2 linked regions of the Immundisolibacter sp. genome follow. The protein of the gene in region 1 interacts with the protein of each later gene in a pairwise test. Links are inferred from orthologs where the notes say so. Each region holds a gene or a part of one and is shown in the gene's direction. Other genes may lie near its edges. The genes, in order: rlmN and ftsZ.

What was found.
Region 2: the proteins of rlmN (region 1) and ftsZ interact in binary tests that used the Escherichia coli proteins (3 or more experiments, as listed by UniProt). The link is inferred for Immundisolibacter sp. from one-to-one orthologs.

What each region holds. Positions count from the first base shown.
Region 1 is NZ_JACIZD010000008.1:57,163-72,321, reverse strand. What follows is about bases 11,303-14,090. They hold rlmN (23S rRNA (adenine(2503)-C(2))-methyltransferase RlmN), read left to right. Parts: upstream 11,303-12,043; coding sequence 12,044-13,138; downstream 13,139-14,090. Other genes in these bases: H5U26_RS10385 (RodZ domain-containing protein), read left to right, coding at 13,959-14,090; pilW (type IV pilus biogenesis/stability protein PilW), read left to right, coding at 13,144-13,956; ndk (nucleoside-diphosphate kinase), read left to right, coding at 11,600-12,031. In the rest of the region: H5U26_RS10460 (TolC family outer membrane protein), read left to right, coding at 1-8; mfd (transcription-repair coupling factor), read right to left, coding at 509-3,991; H5U26_RS10450 (uracil-DNA glycosylase), read left to right, coding at 4,038-4,844; rimI (ribosomal protein S18-alanine N-acetyltransferase), read left to right, coding at 4,844-5,335; H5U26_RS10440 (peptide chain release factor 3), read left to right, coding at 5,411-6,994; H5U26_RS10435 (DEAD/DEAH box helicase), read left to right, coding at 7,275-9,140; arsenical resistance protein ArsH, read right to left, coding at 9,576-10,298; arsC (arsenate reductase (glutaredoxin)), read right to left, coding at 10,291-10,713; more of H5U26_RS10385, read left to right, coding at 14,091-14,918; hisS (histidine--tRNA ligase), read left to right, coding at 14,927-15,159.
Region 2 is NZ_JACIZD010000001.1:193,273-199,481, forward strand. The notes cover bases 2,445-5,407. They hold ftsZ (cell division protein FtsZ), read left to right. Parts: upstream 2,445-3,328; coding sequence 3,329-4,486; downstream 4,487-5,407. Other genes in these bases: ftsA (cell division protein FtsA), read left to right, coding at 2,445-3,212; lpxC (UDP-3-O-acyl-N-acetylglucosamine deacetylase), read left to right, coding at 4,579-5,407. In the rest of the region: murB (UDP-N-acetylmuramate dehydrogenase), read left to right, coding at 1-135; H5U26_RS00915 (D-alanine--D-alanine ligase), read left to right, coding at 135-1,106; H5U26_RS00920 (cell division protein FtsQ/DivIB), read left to right, coding at 1,099-1,980; more of ftsA, read left to right, coding at 1,977-2,444; more of lpxC, read left to right, coding at 5,408-5,490; H5U26_RS00940 (DsbA family protein), read right to left, coding at 5,534-6,209. UniProt on the Escherichia coli protein: Essential cell division protein that forms a contractile ring structure (Z ring) at the future cell division site. The regulation of the ring assembly controls the timing and the location of cell division.

The sequences.
Region 1 (15,159 bases):
GCAGCTGATCGCCTGGGCTACCTGTCCCGGCTGTGGGAGGCCCGGCCTCGGGCCGAATGGTTGAGCTGGGGATTCGCGGCGGGGGCGCCGCTCCCACGGGGTTGCTGCTCCCTCAGGGGTAGGGCTTCCACACTGGTTGGCTGCTTCCACATCTGTGCTTCAGCTGTGGGAGGCCCGCCCTCGGGCCGAATGGTTGAGCTGAGGATTCGCGGCGGGGTCGCCGCTCCCACGGGGTTGCTGCTCCCTCAGGGGTGGTGCTTCCACACAGGTTGGCTGCTTTCCCAGCTGTGCTTCAGCTGTGGGAGGCCCGCCCTCGGGCCGAATGGTTGAGCTGGGGATTCGCGGCGAGGGCGCCGCTCCCACGGGGTTGCTGCTCCCTCAGGGGTAGGGCTTCCACACAGGTTGGCTGCTTTCCCAGCTGTGCTTGAGCTGTGGGAGGCCCGCCCTCGGGCCGAATGGTTGAGCTGGGGACTCGCGGCGGGGTCGCCGCTCCCACCAGGGGTGCCGCTTATGCCCCGGCCTGAACGGCGGCCCGCGGACTCAAGCGCAGCAGCAGTTTTTCCACCGCTTCCAGACGCGCCGGCGCGGTGGCGGTCGGCTGGGTCACCGTGAGCTTGCTGCGGCCGTCGAAGCGATAAACCTTGGGTTCGTTGCGGATCAGCTTGAGCAAGGCGTCGACGTCGATCGCCGGCTGCTCGACCAGGCTGATGCTGAAGCCGTTCTCGCCGCCAGTGATGGCGGTCACGCCCAGTTGTCTTGCCAACAGCCGCAGCCGCGCCTGCGCAAACAGCAGCGCGGTCGGTGCCGGCAGCGCGCCGAAGCGGTCCACCAGTTCCACCTGCAGTTCTTCCAGTGCCGGCAGGTCCGGCGCACTGGCGATGCGCTTGTACAGCACCAGGCGCTGGTGCACGTCGGCCACGTAGTCGGTCGGCAGCAGTGCCGCGGCGCCCAGGTTGATGTCCAGCTCGTGCCGCACGGCGGCATCGAAGTCCGGCGCGCGTCCGGCGCGGATGTCGCGCACGGCCCGCTCGAGCAGCTCGTTGAACAGCGTGAAGCCGATCTCCTGGATGTGGCCGCTCTGCTCATCGCCCAGCAACTCGCCGGCGCCGCGGATTTCCATGTCGTGGCTGGCCAGCGTGAAGCCGATGCCCAGTTCGCCCAGGGACTCGATGGCCTCCAGGCGCTTTAGGGCATCGCCCTTGAGCGAGTCGCGGCTGGGCACCAGCAGGTAGGCATAGGCCTGGTGGTGCGAGCGCCCGACCCGGCCGCGCAGCTGGTGCAGCTGGGCCAGGCCCAGGGTGTCGGCGCGGTCGATGATGATGGTGTTGGCGGTCGGCACGTCGATGCCGCTCTCGATGATGGTGCTGCACACCAGCAGGTTGAAGCGGCGGTGGTGGAAGTCCGCCATGATGTGTTCGAGCTCGCGCTCCGGCAGCTGGCCGTGGCCCACGCGCAGGGTCGCTTCCGGCAGCAGCCGGGCCAGGTCGTGGGCCACGCGCTCGATGGTCTCGACCTTGTTGTGCAGGAAATACACCTGCCCGCCGCGCTTGAACTCGCGCAGGCAGGCCTCGCGCACCAGCTCGGCATCGAAGGGCCGCACGAAGGTCTTGACCGCCATGCGCCGCGGCGGCGGGGTGGCAATGATCGACAGGTCGCGCAGGCCGGACATGGCCAGGCTCAGCGTGCGCGGAATCGGCGTGGCGGTCAGGGTCAGCACGTCGACTTCGGCGCGCAGGGCCTTGAAGGCCTCTTTCTGCTTGACGCCGAAGCGGTGTTCCTCGTCGATGATCAGCAGTCCCAGGCGCTGGAACTTGACGTCCTTTTGCAGCAGCCGGTGGGTGCCGATGACGATGTCGAGCTTGCCCGCGGCCAGATCGGTCAGGATCTGCTGCTGTTCCTGTTTGGACTCGAAGCGCGTCAGCGCCGCCACGCGCAGCGGCCAGTCGGCCATGCGGTTCTTGAATGATTCGGCGTGCTGCTGCGCCAGCAGCGTGGTCGGCACCAGCACCGCCACCTGCTGGCCGGCGTGGGCGGCCACGAAGGCGGCGCGCATGGCGACCTCGGTCTTGCCGAAGCCCACATCGCCGCAGACCACGCGGTCCATGGGTTTGTCACTGGCGATATCGGCCAGCACCTCGCTGATGGCGCGCGCCTGATCCGGGGTTTCCTCGAACGGAAAGCTGGCCGCGAAGCGCGCGTAGTCGTCCGGCAGCGGGATGGCGTGGCCGCCGCGGGCGGCGCGCTTGGCGTAGATGGCCAGCAGCTCGGCCGCCGCGTCGCGCACCTGCTCGCGCGCCTTGCGTTGGGCGCGCTGCCAGTCGCCGCTGCCGAGTTTGTGCAGCGGCGCGTGGGCGGCGTCGGCGCCGGTATAGCGGTGGACCAGTTCCAGACTGCCGACGGGCACGTAAATCTTGGCCCGGTCGGCGTATTCGATGGCCAGGTACTCGCCGCTGCCGCCGCCGACCTCCAGCGTTTCGAGGCCCAGGTAGCGCCCCACGCCGTGCTCGATGTGCACCACCGGATCGCCGGCCGCCAGCTCGGTCAGGTTGCGGATGACCGCCTCGGGGTCGGTCTCGCGCTTGTCGCGGCGGCGCTGTTGCACCACGTGCTCGCCGTAGATCTGGCTCTCGGCGACGATGGCGACGCCGGCCTGTGGCAGCAGCAGGCCTTCGTCCACCGGCGCCACGGCGATCGCCAGCGGCGCGTCGCTGGCGATGAACTGCGCCCAGTCGTCCACCACCTGCACGCCGATGTGCTGGCGTTGCAGCATCTCGCGCAGGGTCTCGCGCCGGCCCAGGCTTTCGGCGGCGATCAGCGTGCGGCCCTCGAAGCCGGCGACGAAGTCCTGCAGCGCTGCCAGCGGCCGGGCGGCGCGGCTGTCCACCGGCAAGGCCGGTGGTTTGCCGATCGGCAGGGCGTGGTCGTCCGCCGCCTCGCGCAGCGCGATCTGCGCAAAGCGCTTGAAGGCGGCGAACACGGCACCCGGCTCCAGGTACAGCTCGGCCGGCGGCAGCGGCGGGTAATCGCGCACCAGGCTGCGCGCCTCGAAGCGCTCGCGCACCGTGCCCCAGAAGGCATCGCCGGCTGCCAGGCAGCCTTCCTGCCAGGCGATGGTGGCGCCCGCCGGCAGGTAGTCGAACAGCGTGGCCGTCGCCTCGAAAAACAGCGGCATGTAGAACTCGATGCCGGCCGGCGGGCGACCGGCCTGCAGCTCCCGGTACAGGGCCGAGCGCGCGGGGTTGGCCTCGAACACCTGCATGTAGCGCTGGTAGAAGCGCTCGATGGCCGGCGGGTTGACCGGAAACTCGCGCCCCGGCAGCAGGTCCACGCCGGGCAGGCTGTCCTGCGAGCGCTGGCTGTCCGGGTCGAAGCGGCGGATGGATTCGACCTCGTCGTCGAACAGCTCGACCCGGAACGGCCACTCGCTGCCCATCGGGAACAGGTCCAGCAGCCCGCCGCGCACCGCGAACTCGCCGTGCTCCATGACCTGGTTGACCGCCGTGTAGCCGGCGCGGATCAGGCGTTCGCGCATCTGCGTCAGATCCAGCCGGTCGCCGCGCGCCAGGCGCAGGCTGTAGGCGTCCAGATACGCCTGCGGCGCCAGGCGCTGCATCAGCGTGGCGATGGGCACGATCACCACCCCGGCGCGCAGGCCGGGCAGGCGGTGCAGCACCGCCAGGCGCTCGGAAACCAGATCCTGGTAGGGCGAGAAGGCGTCGTAGGGCAGCGTTTCCCAGTCCGGGAACGTCAGCACCGGCAGATCGGCGCCGGCAAAGAACGGGATTTCGCGCGCCAGGCGCTCGGCCGCCGGCGTGTCGGCCACCACCACCAGCAGCGGGCCGCTTGCGGTGCGCGCCGCTTCGGCCAGCGCCAGCGCCTGACTGGCGCCGGCAAGGCCGCTCCAGTCGCGCCGCTCGCCGGCCCTGGCGGGCAGGGGCGGACGCAGCAGGGGGGCGGGAACGGCGGGGCCGATGGGCAGGGCGGTACTCATGCAGCCGGTATTATAGGCAGCGCCGTTGTCACCCCGGTTTTACTGCATGCCCGTCAGTCCCCGTCAGGCCCGCTATCTGGATGCGCTCGGCGTGATGCGCTACGCGCGGCGTGTGGCGGACGGGATTGTGCCGGACGCATCGGTCGCGGCGCCGACCGTGGCCGTGCTGGCGGAAACGTCGCAGCCGTTCACAGCGCCAGCGGCAAGCACGCAGGCCCTGGCGGCGACGCCAGTCGCGTCCCATCCAGCGGTTTCGACTCTTCCACCCGCAGACCCCGCGCTTGCCTGGCCGCGGCTGATCGCGCAGATCGCTGCCTGCACCGCCTGCGGCCTGAGCCGCACGCGCACCAACACCGTGCCGGGCGTGGGTGATCCTCGCGCGGACTGGTTGATCGTCGGCGAGGCGCCGGGCGCCGATGAGGACGCGACCGGCGAACCCTTCGTCGGGCGTGCCGGCAAGCTGCTCGACGCCATGCTGCGGGCGGTGGGCCTGAGCCGCCAGCGCGGCGTCTACATCACCAACATCGTCAAATGCCGACCGCCGGACAATCGCGACCCGGCGCCGGACGAGGCGGGCGCCTGTGCGGGCTACCTGGAGCGGCAGATCGCGTTGATCCATCCGAAGCTCATCCTGGCCGTCGGCAAGGTGGCGGCCCACAACCTGCTGGGCACCGAGGAGCCGATGAACCGGCTGCGCGGCAAGGTGTGGCAGTGGCGGGGCACGGACCTGCCCGTCGTGGTGACGTACCACCCGGCCTATCTGCTGCGCTCGCCGCTGGAGAAGCGCAAGTCCTGGGACGACCTGTGCCTGGCGCAGGACGTTTATCGCCAGCGCAGCGGGCAGCCCGCCTGATGGCCGCGCGGCTGCCCGACCCGGACGCCGGCGGCGTCATCGCGGTGCGGGCCATGGCGGCCGTCGACGTGCCGGCCGTGGCGGCCATCGAGAAACAGGCCTACCCGGCGGTTCAGGCGTGGTCGGAGGGCATCTTTCGCGACTGCCTGCGCGTCGGCTACCTGTGTCAGGTGCTGGAAGTCGACGCCGAGCTGGCGGGCTACGGCATCTTGTCGATCGCCGCCGGCGAGGCGCACCTGCTGAATGTGTGCGTGGCGCCGGGGCGGCAGGGGCGGGGCCTCGGCCGCCTGCTGGTGGAACATTTCCTGGATCTGGCCGACCGCTACAAGGCGCACACGGTGTACCTGGAAGTGCGCCCGTCGAACACGCCGGCGCGGGCGCTTTACAAGTCGTTAGGGTTCCGGCGCATCGGCGTGCGAAAATCCTACTACCCGGCAGCGCCCGGCGAGCCGCGCGAAGACGCCATCCAGCTCGCCCGGGACATTGCCTGAGCGCTGCTTCGTCCCCATCTAGTGCAACCCTGAGCCCGATTTGCCGGCGATCTTTCCGCCGGCGCTGATTCCTGCATGACCGAACTGACCCCCGAAGTCGCCCGGCGGCGCACCTTCGCCATCATCTCGCACCCGGATGCCGGCAAGACCACGCTGACTGAAAAGCTGCTGCTGTACGGCGGCGCCATCCAGATGGCCGGCACCGTCAAGGCGCGCAAGGCCGCCCGCCACGCCACCTCGGACTGGATGGCGCTCGAAAAGGAGCGCGGCATCTCCGTGACCTCGTCGGTGATGCAGTTCCCGTACCGGGACTGCGTGATGAACCTGCTGGACACGCCCGGCCACGCCGATTTCTCGGAAGACACCTACCGCACGCTGACGGCGGTCGACTCCTGCCTGATGGTGATCGACGCCGCCCGTGGCGTGGAGGAACGCACCATCAAGCTGATGGAGGTGTGCCGCCTGCGCGACACGCCGATCATCACCTTCGTGAACAAGCTGGATCGCGAGGGCCGCGAGCCGGTCGAGCTGCTCGACGAGATCGAGTCGGTGCTGGGCATCGCCTGCGCGCCGGTGAGCTGGCCGATCGGCATGGGCCAGCGCCTGAAAGGCATCGTCGACCTGATCACGGGTCAGGTGCGGTTGTTCGGTGCCCGCCACGGCGAGCGCGCGGTGGCCGGCGAGCTGCTGGACGGTCTGGACGACCCGCGGCTGCTGGAGCACCTGGACGCCCAGGACCTTGCCGCGCTGCGCGACGAGATCGAGCTGGTGCAGGGCGCCAGCGCCAGTTTTGACCTCGAGGCCTACCGCGCCGGCCGCCAGACGCCGGTGTTCTTCGGTTCCGCCATCCACAACTTCGGCGTGCAGGAACTGCTGGACGCGGTGGTGCGCTACGCGCCCTCGCCGGGCGCACGGGCAGCGGTGGAGCGCGTAGTGCAGCCCGACGAGCCGGCTTTCACCGGTTTCGTGTTCAAGATCCAGGCGAACATGGACCCGGCGCACCGCGACCGGGTGGCGTTCTTTCGCGTCTGCTCGGGCGCCTACGAGCGCGGCATCCGCATCAAGCATGTGCGCATCGGCCGCGAGCAGCAGCTGGCCAACGCCATCACTTTCATGGCCGGCGAGCGCGAAGGCGCCGAGCGGGCCGTGGCCGGTGACATTCTGGGCATCCACAACCACGGCACGGTGCGCATCGGCGACACCTTCACGCAGGGCGAGAGCCTGCGCTACACGGGCATTCCGGACTTCGCGCCGGAGCTGTTCCGCCGCGCCCAGCTGCGCGACCCGCTGCGCAGCAAGGCGCTGCTCAAGGGCCTGGAACAATTGTCGGAGGAGGGCGCCACGCAGCTGTTCCGGCCGCTGATCAACAACGATCTGATCCTGGGCGCGGTCGGCGTGCTGCAGTTCGAAGTGGCGGCCTATCGCCTGAAGCATGAGTACGGCGTCGAGGCGACCTTCGAGCCGGTCAACGTCGTCACCTGCCGCTGGGTACACGGCGACGACGCCAAGAAGCTCGACGAATTCCAGCGCCGCGCGGAGGCCAACCTGGCCCTCGACGGCAACGGCGAGCTGGTGTACCTGGCGCCGACCCGGGTGAACCTGAACCTCACCGAAGAGCGCTGGCCGGAGCTGCGTTTCCTGGCCACGCGCGAGCATTGATTGGCTTTGTGTCGTGTGGGAGGCCCGCCCCCGGGCCGAATGGGTGAACCGAGGATTCGCCACCCCGTGGGAGGCCCGCCCTCGGGCCGAACGGTTGAACCGAGGATTCGCCACCCCGTGGGAGGCCCGCCCTCGGGCCGAATAGTTGAACTGAAGATTCGCGGCGGGGGCGCCGCTCCCACGGGGTGGCGGTTCCACTGACCGAATGTATTTTGCGCCGCCGGCTGCATACTGCCCCGCGCCGTGGCGATCCGTTTTTTTTCCACTGGTATCGAAAATCATGAGCACCGAACCGGCCGCCGAGCCGACCTTTGCCGACCTGGACCTGCCGCCGGCCCTGCTGCAGGCAGTGACCGAGCTGGGTTACGAAACCCCGTCGCCGATCCAGGCCCGCATCATTCCGCACCTGCTGGCCGGCCGCGACGTGCTCGGCCAGGCGCAGACCGGCACCGGCAAGACGGCGGCCTTCGCCCTGCCCTTGCTGGCCAGGATCGACCCCGCCAAGAACACCACGCAGGTGCTGGTGCTGGCGCCCACGCGCGAGCTGGCGCTGCAGGTGGCCGAGGCCTTCGGCCGCTATGGCGCACACCTGCCGGGCGTGCGGGTAATGGCCATCTACGGCGGCCAGGGCTACCGCGAGCAGCTGCAGGGCCTGCGCCGTGGCGCGCACGTGGTAGTCGGCACGCCGGGGCGGGTGATGGACCACATGACCCGCGGCTCGCTGGATCTGTCGGGCCTGTCGGCGCTGGTGCTGGACGAAGCCGACGAAATGCTGCGCATGGGCTTCATCGACGACGTCGAGTTCATCCTGTCCGAGACACCGGCCACGCGCCAGCTGGCGCTGTTCTCGGCCACGCTGCCGGCGCCCATCAAGCGCATCGCCCAGAAACACCTGCGCGATCCGCAGGAAGTGTCGATCAAGGTCCGCACCACCACCGCCGAGACCATCAATCAGCGCTACTGGAGCGTCGGTGGCGGCGTGCCCAAGCGCGAGGCCCTGACGCGCATCCTCGAGACCACGCCGCACGAGGGCGTGCTGATCTTCGTGTGCACCAAGATCGAAACCCAGGAACTTGCCGATTATCTGAACGCGCAAGGTTTCGCCGCCGCGCCGCTGTCCGGCGACATCGCCCAGGCGCAGCGCGAACACACCGTCAATCGTCTGAAGTCCGGCCAGCTCGACCTGGTGGTGGCGACCGACGTGGCCGCCCGCGGCCTGGACGTGGAGCGCATCAGCCACGTCATCAACTACGACATCCCCTACGACACCGAAGCCTACGTGCACCGCATCGGCCGCACCGGCCGGGCCGGGCGCAGCGGCGAGGCGATCCTGTTCGTGGCCCCACGCGAGGCGCGCATGCTGCAGGCCATCGAGCGCGCCACCCGTCAGCGCATCGAGGAAATGCCCCTGCCGGGCGTGGAGGCCGTCAACCAGCGCCGCATCGGGCGCTTCATGGGCCGCATCGACGAGGCCCTGGCGAAGGCCGAGAACGCCGACACCGTGGCCCTGTTCAGGCGCCTGCTGGGCGACTACGCGCAGGAAAAATCCCTCGAGCCGATCGACATCGCAGCCGCCCTGGCGGTGGTGGTACAGGGCAGCGAGCCCCTGCTGCTGGCGCCCGAACGGCCGCAACCGAAGGCATTCAAACCGCGGCAGGATGGCCCGGCCCCGACGCGTGAGCGCTTCCGTGACAGCGCCCCCGGCGAGCGCCGCCCGCCGCGTGGTGCCCCCGCCCCCGACGAGCACCTGGAGTCGTACCGGGTGGAGGTCGGCAGCAGCCACGGTATGAAGCCGTCGAACCTGGTCGGCGCCATCGCCAACGAGATCGGCCTCGACAGCAAGTTCATCGGCCGCATCGAAATCTACGACCACCACAGCACGGTCGACCTGCCGCAAGGCTTGCCGAAAGACCTGATGGCGATCCTGAAGCGCACCCGCGTGGCCGGCCAGCCGCTGGCCATCAGCCGCGTCGCCGACGGCGCGCCGATTGCCAATCCCTACAAGAGTCCGCGCCCGTCGCGCGGCCCGGCAGCGGAAGGCGCCCCGCGACCGTTCAAGCCGCGGCCGGCCGGCGACAAGGCCTTCAAGCCGAAGGCCAAGACCGGCTACCCCAAGCGCAAGCCGGGGGATGGGCCGGCTCGATAGCGGCGCATACGGCGCGCGCTGATCGCCTGGCATAGCCGGGCTCTACAGTTGTCCGATGGCTGACAGGATCGGCAGCTTGCAGCCATCGATTTTGGCGGCGCCGGTCCTTTCCAATCCGCACAGGCGCCTGAGACCAGATTCAGGAGCCCCGGAGTCTTGAGCGTCACGGTCATGTCCTGATGATCCCACCGGCGCTCACAGGACCCTTCGCTGGAATCGCTCCCCTTGCCTTGGACTGGCGCACCGAGCTGCCGGCCGGGCAGGGCGCCGGGCGGCGTTTTCCGGGAGGCTTTTCGAGAACGTCTTTCGCGGGGCGCCCGCTAGAGACTCACGCCATTTCAATCGCCTGCGCGATCGATGCGTTGGGGCATCGTGCCTTTCCTTCGGTCATGCCTTCGGCGGCGAGGGATTGATCAGTGGTTCCCCAGCGCTTGGTCAAAGGGCGTCTTGCCGCATCCGTTGCGCCAAAGCCTCGGCACTTTCCTTGCGCTCGCTGTAGCGATCCACCAAATACGGCGCCACGTCGCGGGTGAGCAGCGTGAACTTCATCAGTTCTTCCATCACATCCACGATGCGGTCGTAGTAGGGCGAGGGCTTCATGCGCCCGGCCTCGTCGAACTCTTGGTATGCCTTGGCAACCGAGGACTGGTTAGGGATCGTCAGCATCCGCATCCAGCGGCCCAACAGGCGCATCTGGTTGACCGCGTTGAAGGACTGTGAGCCACCCGAGACCTGCATGACCGCCAGCGTCTTGCCTTGGGTGGGGCGCACTACGCCGATGGATAGCGGAATCCAGTCGATCTGCGTCTTCATCAGGCCGGTCATCGCGCCGTGGCGCTCGGGCGAACTCCACACCAAGCCTTCGGCCCATTGCACCAGCTCGTGCAGTTCCCTGACCTTCGGGTGATCGGCGGGGGCATCGTCCACCAGCGGCAGGCCCGAGGGGTTGAACATACGCGTCTCGCCGCCGAGCGCCCGCAGGATGCGCGCCGCTTCTTCGGCAGCCAGGCGGCTGTATGAGCGTTCGCGCAGCGAGCCGTAGAGCAGCAGGAAGCGCGGCGCGTGCGTGGCGCGCCGGGGTGCCAGCAGCCGCTGGGCATCGGGTTGCTGGAACAGCGCGCTGTCGATATTGGGCAGGTCGATGCTGGACTCAGACACGGCGGCCTCCCGCATCGACGACGGCTTCGCCGTCTTCCTTGTTGAATGCGCCACGCTGGGGCTGGGGAAGAATGTCCAGCACGGTTTCCGAAGGTCGGCACAGCCGTGTGCCCAGCGGCGTGACGACGATGGGCCGGTTGATGAGGATGGGGTGTTCAAGCATGAAGTCGATCAATTGCTCGTCGCTCCATTTCGGATCATCGAGGCCGAGTTCGGCGTAGGGCGTGCCTTTCGCGCGCAGCAGCGCGCGCACCGGTATGCCCATCGCGGCGATCAGGCGGTGCAGCGTTTCACGGTCGGGTGGCGTCTTCAGATACTCGATGATCGTGGGCTCCTCGCCGCTGTTGCGGATCAGGGCCAGCACGTTGCGCGAGGTGCCACAGGCGGGGTTGTGGTAGATGGTGATCTGGCTCATGTCACGGCCTCGATGGGGTGGCAGGGGAAGGCGCGCCGCTGAGCCGCCACCGGCGGCCCAGCCGCAAGGCAAGCTGCACCAGCAGGATGAGCACCGGCACGGCCCGATCACCGTGGTGAAGGCGACCGGCGAGGCCAGGCCGAACGAGGCGACGGCCACGGCGATGGCCTGCTCGAAGTTGTTGCCCGCGGCAGTGAAGGCGATGGCGGTGGTGCGCGGATAGTCGGCCTGGATCAGCCGGCCCATGAAGAAGCTGGGCAGGTTCACCGCGGAGGCCACCGCAGCACGAAAAACCCAACAAAAAAGGGGTCAGGCGTGAGCCTAACCCCTTGTTCTTAATGGTGGGCCGCGTAGGGCTCGAACCTACGACCCGCTGATTAAGAGTCAGCTGCTCTACCAACTGAGCTAGCGGCCCGAAACTCAAACATCAAACATCAAACTGGCATCAAACTGGGGTGAGCGATGGGGATCGAACCCACGACCACCGGAATCACAATCCGGGGCTCTACCGACTGAGCTACGCTCACCATAAACCTGTGGCGACATGGCGCGCCCGGCAGGATTCGAACCTGCGACCGACGGCTTAGAAGGCCGTTGCTCTGTCCTGGCTGAGCTACGGGCGCAGCGAACCCGAAACCTGCCCCAATCCTGCCGCGACGAACTGGTCGGGGTAGAGAGATTCGAACTCCCGACATCCAGCACCCAAAGCTGGCGCGCTACCAGACTGCGCCATACCCCGAGATTTCGCCTGGCCCGCACCGTTGCGCGGGGCGCGAACTATACAGCGCGGCTCGGCGGAGGGTCAACGCGTCCGGGCGGGGCACCGACAAGCTGTTAGAATTCGCCGCCCTTGAAATCTCCCGTCTACCCCATCCTGAATCACACCATGGCCACTGAACGCACCCTGTCCATCATCAAGCCCGATGCCGTCGCCAAGAACGTCATTGGCGCCATCTATTCCCGTTTCGAGCAGGCCGGCCTGAAGATCATCGCCGCCCGCATGGAGCATCTGAGCCGCGAGCGTGCCGAGGGCTTCTACGCCGTGCATCGCGAGCGGCCGTTCTTCAAGGACCTGGTCGCCTTCATGACCACCGGCCCGGTAATGATCCAGGTGCTGGAGGGCGACAACGCGGTTGCCAGACACCGCGAGCTGATGGGTGCCACCGATCCGGCCAAGGCCGCGCCGGGCACCATTCGCGCCGACTTTGCCAGCAACATCGAAGAAAACGCCGTTCACGGTTCCGACAGCGTCGAGAATGCCGCGACCGAGATCGCCTATTTCTTCGAGCCCGGGCAAATCTGCCCGCGCACGCGCTAAGCCCCGGACGTCTTGGACGCGACCTGCACCAAACCCAACCTGCTGGACCTGGATCGCCCGGGTCTGGCCGGTTTGCTGACGCAGCTGGGCGAGAAGCCGTTTCGGGCCGATCAGCTGCTGCAGTGGCTGCATGCGCGTGGCTGCGACGATTTCGCGGCCATGACCAATTTGAGCAAGGCGCTGCGCGAACGGCTGGCGCAGGAAACCGAAATTCGGGTGCCTGAAGTCACTGCCGACCAGCAGGCGGCGGACGGCACCCGCAAATGGCTGCTGCGCCTGCCCGGCGGCAGTGCCATCGAGACGGTGTACATCCCCGAGACGCGCCGCGGCACGCTGTGCGTGTCCTCGCAGGTCGGCTGCCAGCTCAACTGCAGCTTCTGCCAGACCGCCCAGCAGGGCTTCAACCGCAACCTGAGCACGGGCGAGATCCTGGGCCAGATGTGGACCGCCAGCCGGCTGCTGCCGCCGCACCCGGTGCGTGAGAAGCCCATCACCAACGTCGTGTTCATGGGCATGGGCGAGCCGCTGCTGAACTTCGACAACGTGGTGGCCGCCATCCGCGTGCTGCTGGACGACCTGGCCTACGGTCTGTCCAAGCGGCGCGTTACGGTCAGCACCGCCGGCGTGGTGCCGATGATCGACCGCCTGCGCGAGGAATGCCCGGTGGCGCTGGCCGTGTCGCTGCATGCGCCGGACGACGCGCTGCGTGACGAACTGGTGCCGCTGAACCGGCGCTACCCGATCGCCGAACTGCTGGACGCCTGCCGCCGTTACGTGGCCGGGGACGATCGCCGCCGCGTCACCTTCGAGTACACGCTGCTGGCCGGCGTCAACGACCACCCGGCGCAGGCCAAGGCATTGGCCAAGCTGCTCGCGCGCGTGCCGGCCAAGGTCAACCTGATTCCGTACAACCCGGTCGCCGGCCTGCCCTACGAGACCTCGCCCCCGGAGGCGGTCGCGAAATTCCGCGACGAGGTGCTGCGTCACGGCCTGGTCGCCACGGTCCGTAAGACCCGCGGCGACGGCATCGACGGCGCCTGTGGTCAGCTTGCGGGCAAGGTGCTGCCGCGCCAGCGGCGCAGCACGCACGTGCCTGTGGTGGTCTGAGTCCGATGCCCAGGCAGGTCGCAGTCTCGATCGCCGCCCTGGTCCTGGCCGGTTGCGCCAGCACGCGCGATCCGGCGCTGCGGGACGCGTCCGGCGGTGAACTGGCGATCGACATGGACACCTGCAGCCGTGTTGCCAGCGATCCGGAGCGCAAGCTGAGCAAGAACGAGCGCCTGTCCGAGCTGCGCATGGCGCTGGGCGCAGGTTACCTGCAGGAGGGGGCGCTCGATGTGGCGCTGCGGGAGCTGGAGCAGAGCCTGCAGCTGAACCCGCGCAACGCCAGCGCGCATGCCGCCATGGCCTTGCTGCAGCTGCGGCTGGGCAAACCGCAGGTGGCCGAGGAGCATTACCAGCGCGCGCTGGCCTTGTCGCCCAGCGACCCCGAAATCCGCAACAACTACGGGGTATACCTGTGCGGTCAGGGCAAGGCGCGCGAAGCGGACGCGCAGTTTCGCTGCGCCATTGCGAACCCGCTTTACCAGACCCCGGCCCTGGCCTATACCAACGCCGCCGAGTGCGCGCTACGCCACGGCGACGGCGAACGTGCCCAGATCGACCTGGCGACCGCCGTGCAGCTGGACCCGGGCTTTGCAACGGCCAGCCTGATGCTGGCCGACCTTCAGTTCAAGAAAGGCGACGCCCGCACCGCCCGTGAGCATCTGGCCCGCTATGTCCGCAGCGCCGGTCAGACGCCGGCCGGGTTGGCGCTGGGGATCCAGGTGGAAACGGCTCTCGGCGACCTGGACCGGGCTGCCAGCTACCGCATGTTGCTCAAGAACCGTTTCCCCGATTCGCGCGAAGCGCAAGAGCTGCATTGACCGTGGACGTGGAGCATGACGCGGCGCCGGCGGCTGCCGCTTCGATCGGCGAGCAGCTGCGCCAGGCCCGCCTCGGGCGCGGTTGGTCGACGGCGGAAGCCGCCAACCGGCTGCGCCTGCGTGCGCCACTGATCGAGGCTCTGGAAGCCGGCGACTACGCGCCGTTTGGGGCAGCCACCTACGCCCGCGGGCAGCTGCGCAACTACGCGATCCTGCTGGGACTGGACGAGCAGGCCCTGTTGCGCGGTTTCCGGCCGGCGTCAGCCGATGGGCATACCACGCCCCTGCGCCGTGCTCCCGAACTGCACCCCGGGCGCCCCCGGCTGGTGCGCGTGGGTGGGCTGCTGGTCGTGCTGGCGTCCGCGGTGTTGGCAGCCATCTGGGCCGGTGCCGGACGCGAGCCGCCGGTAGCGGATGGTGAGCCCGCGCCCGTGCATGCCGATTCGAGTGTTGTGCCGGCCGAGCCGCCGCGGCTCGATGCCGTGCCGGAAAGCCCGCCGCCGGTGGAGGCGATTGCCGACTCTCCGAGCGCGAGTGCAGATCAGGTCGTCGCCACTGAGGCGACGCCGGCTGCGGCGGCCGAAGCGGCACCGTCGCCGTCGCCGGGAGCCGGCCAGCAGCTCGCCGCGCACGCTTCTGATGCTGCCGGCCAGGGCGAGGCTGAACTGCGCCTGCGCAGCCGGGCCGTCAGCTGGGTGGAAGTCACTGACCACGCCGGCCGGCGCCTCGTTTACGAACTGGTCAGCCCGGGTCCGGAACGCACCGTGCGCGGACAGCCGCCGCTGCGGGTGTTGCTCGGCAACGCGCCGGCGGTCGACGTTTTCTACAATGGCGAGCCGGTCACGTTGCCGGCCGACCAGCATGTGGTGCGCATGACGCTGGGCACCCGGCCGCCGCAGGCGGCTTCCGAATTCCCCGGCACATCGCCGTCCGGCGCTGTGCCGCCCGCCACGACTCCCTGATACCGATCATGGTTGCCAAGCTCCAGGCCGTACGCGGCATGAACGACCTGTTGCCCGCAGACAGCCCGCGCTGGCGCGGCGCCGAACAGCGCCTGCAGGCGGTGCTGGCCCGGTACGGCTACGAGGAAATCCGCCTGCCGCTGGTGGAGCCGACCGAGCTGTTCGCGCGCACCATCGGCGAGGTCACCGACATCGTCGAGAAGGAGATGTACACCTTCCTGGACCGCAACGGCGACAGCCT
Region 2 (6,209 bases), on another replicon or contig:
AATTTCATCGTCAACCTTGGCGGCGCCCGCGCGGCCGACATCGAATCCCTGATCGACACCGTGCAGGCGCGGGTCGAGGCCGCCAGCGGCGTGCGTCTGGAGCCGGAAGTGCGGCGCGTCGGAGAGGCCAGCTGATGCGCGCGCCACAGAATTACGGACGGGTGGCGGTGCTCTACGGCGGCCGTTCGGCCGAGCGCGAGGTGTCGCTCAAGAGCGGCGCGGCGGCCCTGGCCGCACTGCGGCAGGCCGGCGTGGATGCGGTCGGTATCGACGCTGCCGCGCCGGATCTGCTGGCGCAGCTGACCGCTGGCGGATTTGCGCGCGCCTTCATCGCGCTGCACGGGCGCGGCGGCGAGGACGGCACCCTGCAGGGCGCGCTCGACTGGCTGGGCCTGCCCTACACCGGCTCCGGCGTGCTCGGCTCGGCACTGGCCATGGACAAGCAACGCGCCAAGCAGGTGTGGCAGGGCTGCGGCTTGCCGACTGCGCCGTATGCCCTGGCCGGACCGGACAGCGATTGGGACGCGCTGGCGGCGCGCCTGGGCTTGCCGCTGATGGTGAAGCCCTCCCGTGAGGGCTCGAGCATCGGCATGAGCAAGGTCGAGCGCGCCGCCGACCTGCCAGCGGCCGTGGCAGCGGCGATGGCCCACGATCCGCGGGTGCTGATCGAACGGTTCATCGGCGGCGGCGAGTACACCGTCGGCATCGTCGGCAACCGCGTGCTGCCGGCCATCAAGCTCGAAACGGATCGCGCCTTCTACGACTACGAAGCCAAGTACCTGCGCGACGACACCCGCTATCTGTGCCCGTGCGGGCTGCCGGTGGCGCAGGAACGCGCCCTGCAGCAGCTGGCGCTGGACGCGTTCGCGGCGCTGGACTGTTTCGGCTGGGGCCGGGTCGACCTGCTGCTGGACGACAGCGGCGCGCCGTACCTGATGGAGGCCAACACCGTGCCGGGCCTGACCGACCACTCGCTGGTGCCGATGGCGGCGCGCGCGGTGGGAATGGATTTCGGCCAGCTGATGCTGGCGATCCTGGACACCAGCCTGCACCAGCCGCAGGCCGCGCCGCGGCTGTTGGTGGCCGGGGAACAGGCCGATGTTTAGGGCACCGCCTCCGCCGCGCCCGCTGTACCAGTCCATCGGTGCGGCCTCGCTGCCGCGTCAGGGCGCCCGGCCGCAGCGGCGCGGCGCCCGCCTGCGCCCGCCAACGCTGCGCGAACAGGCGACGGTGTGGCTGGCAACCGCGCGCCAGATCGGGCACTGGGCGTGGCGGTTGGGTCTTGCCGCATTGCTGCTGGCGGCCATGGTCGGCGGCGCCCGGGGCCTGGCGTGGATCACCGACCCGGCGCGCTTTCCGCTGACCACGGTGGAGATCACCGGCGACCTGGATCACGTCGACCGGGCGGCGCTGCAAGGGCGTCTGCTGCCGGCCGCCGCGGGCGGCTTCTTCAGCGTGGACGTGGCGGCCGTGGCCGAGGCCGCGCGGCACGAGCCGTGGGTCAAGCGCGCCCTGGTGCGCCGCGTGTGGCCGGACAAACTGGTGGTGCAGATCGTCGGCCACCGGGCCATCGCCCGCTGGGGCGACGGCGGCCTGCTCAGCGACAGCGGCGAGGTGTTTGCGGTCGCCGGACCGCTGCCGGAGGCCTTGCCCCTGCTCAGCGGCCCCGCCGGTGCGCGGCCGCAGCGGGTGTTTGCCGACTACCAGCGCTTCAGCCGCCTGCTGGAGGGCCTGCCACCGGTGCGCGAGGTGCGTCAGGAGGCCCGTGGCGCCTGGCACATCGGGCTTGCCAACGGCATGACCATCACCGCCGGCCGCAAGGACGTGGCCGGCCGCCTGAAGCGCTTCGCGGCCGTCTACCGCAGCCGCCTGGCGGGCGTTGCGCCGCCGCTCGAAAGCGTGGACTTGCGCTACAGCGACGGCTTTGCGGTGCGCTTCAAACCGCCTTCCGAACCCGACCGCAAGGTCATGGATTTATGAGCAAGAAACAGGACAAGCGGCTGATTGCCGGCATGGACATCGGCACCTCCAAGATCGTCACCCTGGTCGGCGAGGTGACGCCCGAGGGCGAGCTTGAAATCATCGGCCTTGGCACGCACCCCTCGCGCGGGCTCAAGAAAGGCGTGGTGGTGAACATCGAATCGACGGTCGCTTCCATGCAGCGGGCGGTCGAGGAAGCCGAGCTGATGGCCGGCTGCCAGATTCATTCGGTCTATGCCGGCATCGCCGGCAGCCACATCCGCAGCATCAACTCGAACGGCATCGTTGCCATCCGCGACCGCGAAGTCACGCAGGCCGACGTCGACCGGGTGCTGGACGCCGCCAAGGCGGTGGCCATCCCGATGGACCAGCGCATCGTGCACGTGCTGCCGCAGGAGTTCGTGATCGACGAGCAGGAGGGCATCCGCCAGCCGGTGGGCATGTCCGGCGTGCGCCTGGAGGCGCGCGTGCACATCGTCACCGCCGCCGTCAGCGCCATGCAGAACATCGTCAAGTGCGTGCGCCGCTGCGGCCTGGAAGTGGACGAGCTGGTGCTCGAGCAGGTCGCCTCCAGCCATTCGGTGCTCACCGACGACGAGATGGAACTGGGCGTGTGCCTGGTCGACATCGGCGGCGGCACCACCGACATCGCGGTGTTCATCGGCGGCTCGATCGCACACACGGCGGTGATCCCGATCGCCGGCGATCAGGTCACCAACGACATCGCCGTGGCGCTGCGCACGCCGACCCAGTTCGCCGAGGAAATCAAGGTCAAGTACGCCTGCGCGCTGCGCCAGCTGGCCGGCGCCGACGACACCATCGAGGTGCCCAGCGTCGGCGACCGGGCGCCGCGGCGCCTGTCCCGGCAAACGCTGGCCGAGGTGGTCGAGCCGCGCTACGAGGAGCTGCTGCGCCTGGTGCAGGCCGAGCTGCGGCGCAGCGGCTTTCAGGATCTGATCGCCGCCGGCGTGGTGCTGACCGGCGGCAGTTCCAAGATGGAAGGCGTGGTCGACCTGGCAGAGGAAATCTTTCACACGCCGGTGCGGCTGGGTCTGCCGCACCGGGTCAGCGGGCTGGTGGACGTGGTGCGCAACCCGATCCACGCCACCGGCGTCGGACTGCTGCTGTACGCGCTCGAACAGCGCGCCACGCAGGAGCCGTCGCGGCGCAGCTTGAGCAGTTTCAACGGCATTTGGGCGAAGGTCAAAACCTGGTTTCAGGGGGGCGTATGACGATTCTGGGCGACAGAGGCAAGGGCAAAGGCAGGGGCGAGGCACGCGACACGATTCTTGGCCGGGGACCGGGCGGTTCTCGCGGTAAGCTACTGGACACCGGGGGCAGCACGAACATGTTTGAACTTATGGAACCAACCGAACAGAACGCCGTCATCAAGGTCATCGGCGTCGGTGGCGGCGGCGGCAACGCCATCGAACACATGCTGGCGCAGCAGATCGATGGCGTGGATTTCATCGTCGCCAACACCGACGCGCAGGTGCTGGGGCGCACGTCTGCACGGACCGTGCTGCAGCTGGGCACCGGCCTGACCAAGGGCCTTGGCGCCGGCGCCAACCCGGCTATCGGCGCGCAGGCGGCGATGGAAGACAAGGAACGCATCGCCGACGCGCTCGACGGCGCCGACATGGTGTTCATCACCGCCGGCATGGGTGGCGGCACCGGCACCGGCGCGGCGCCGATCATCGCGCAGATCGCGCGTGAGCTGGGCATCCTGACGGTGGCGGTGGTGACCAAACCGTTCGGCTTCGAGGGCCGCAAGCGCCTCGACATCGCCAACGAGGGCATCGCGGCGCTGGGCAAGCACGTCGACTCGCTGATCATCATCCCGAACGACAAGCTGATCACCGAACTGGACCGCAACTTCCGCCTGACCGAGGCCTTCAAGGCCGCCAATCAGGTGCTGCAGGGCGCCGTGCAGGGCATTGCCGAGCTGATCACCCGGCCGGGCCTGATCAACGTCGACTTCGCCGACGTGCGCACCGTGATGTCCGAGATGGGCATGGCCATGATGGGCTCGTCCAGCGCCAGCGGCGATGGCCGGGCGCGCATCGCCGCCGAAGCGGCCATCAGCAGTCCGCTGCTGGAGGACATCAACCTGTCCGGTGCGCGCGGCATCCTGGTCAACATCACCGCCGGCCTGGACATGTCGATCGGCGAGTTCGAGGAAGTCGGCAACGTGGTGCGGGAACTGGCCTCGGCCGACGCCTGCGTGGTGATCGGCACCGTGATCGATCCGGACCTGAACGACGAGATGCGCGTCACGGTGGTCGCCACCGGCCTTGATCGCAAGCCCGCGCGCACCACCCAGGAGCGCCCGGTGGAGCGCCCGATGGAGGTGGTGCGTGCCGCCACCGGCACCGACCCGTACAAGCGCTACGAACAGCCGACCGTGATTCGCCAGGAACGCAAGCGCGATCCGGTGCAGGCGTTTCGCGACAGCGACATGGAGTATCTGGAAATCCCGGCCTTCCTGCGCCGACAGGCCGACTGACCGTGCAGCCGGGCGGTCGGCCAGCAATGTAGACTGTGTTACCGGCGCGTGACAGGCGCCGGTGTCACCCCATTCCCAGGACCGGCGACGACGTGATCAGGCAACGCACCCTCAAGAACAGCATCCGCGCCACCGGCGTTGGCCTGCATACCGGGGCGAGGGTTCAACTGGCCCTGCATCCGGCGCCGGTCGATAGCGGCATTCGTTTCCGGCGTGTCGATCTGAATCCGCCGGTCATCATTCCGGCGCGCGCCGACACAGTCGGCGACACCCGCCTGTCGACCACGCTGGAATCCGGCGGGGCGCGGGTTGGCACCGTCGAGCACCTGCTGTCGGCCTTGGCGGGGCTGGGTATCGATAACGCCCTGATCGATGTCGATGCTCCGGAAGTGCCGATCATGGATGGCTCGGCCGGACCGTTCGTGTTCCTGATCCAGTCGGCGGGCATCTGCGAGCAGGACGCCCCGAAATCCTTCCTGCGGGTGCTGCGATCCATCGAGGCACTCGACGCTGACCGCTGGGTGCGTCTGGACCCCTACGAGGGTTTTCGGGTCAGCTTCGAGATCGAGTTCAGCCATCCGGCCTTCGACGCCAAGCCGGCGCAGGCCCTGGTCGATTTTTCGTCGACGGCTTTTCTGCGCGAGATCAGCCGCGCCCGCACCTTCGGTTTCATGCATGAGATCGAGTCCCTGCGCGCACAGGGACTGGTGCAGGGCGGCAGCATGAAGAACGCCGTGGTGGTCGACGGGACGCGTATCCTGAACGAGGACGGGCTGCGGTATCGGGACGAATTCGTCAAGCACAAGGTGCTGGACGCGATCGGCGACCTGTACCTGCTCGGCTGCAGCCTGATCGGTGCCTTCTCCGGCTTCAAATCGGGTCATGCGCTCAACAACCGGCTGCTGCGCCGCCTGCTGGCCGACGCCGGCAACTATGAAATCGTTACCTTCAACTGCGCGCAGGAGTTACCGATTTCCTACATCGAGGCCGCGGCCGCCGCCTGAACTGATGCGGGCGCGGGTTCAGGCGGCCCACAGGCCCGCTGGCCTAGAACCGCCCGGTCTGCCGGGCGCGGGCCAGGTCGGCGTACCAGGCATCCAGCCGTTCGGCGGTGATGCGATACCCGAAGGTCGACCACGGCTCGCCGTGCAGTTGGGCTCGTCCATCGGCGATCAGGATCGGCACCCGCACCACCCCGTAGGCCTTGGCAAGTCCAAGGTCCATGCCGATTTCGATGTCCCGCTGGGAATCCTCGAAATCGCGCAGCCAGGCATTCACGTCCAGACCCACGTCGCGCGCACAGCGGGTCAGCACATCCGGATCGGCGACGTTGTCGCAGTCGCTCAGGTGGGCCTGCTGCGCCCGATCGAAATAATCCCAGTGACCCTGCGGGCCAGCCTGTTTTTCGGCTGCCTTGCAGCCACGTTGCGCCGGCATCGAGTACGGGTAATCGAAATCGCGGCTCATCATCAGCTCCGGCCGGATGCGGTGCTCGTGCTCGACCCGCACCGCGTCGCCCCAGTGCTGGAGCACGATTTCGTGCTTGGCCGCCTTCGGATCCGGAAACAAACGCGTGAACAAGGTGCGGTCTGTACCCAGCGGCCAGGCGCGGTGAATCACCTCCACCTGGGGATGGGCGGATACAAACGCCCGCAGCCGCTCGGATGCGTTGAAACACCAGCATGACAGGACGTCATGAAAGAACTCGAGCCGCATCGAAAGC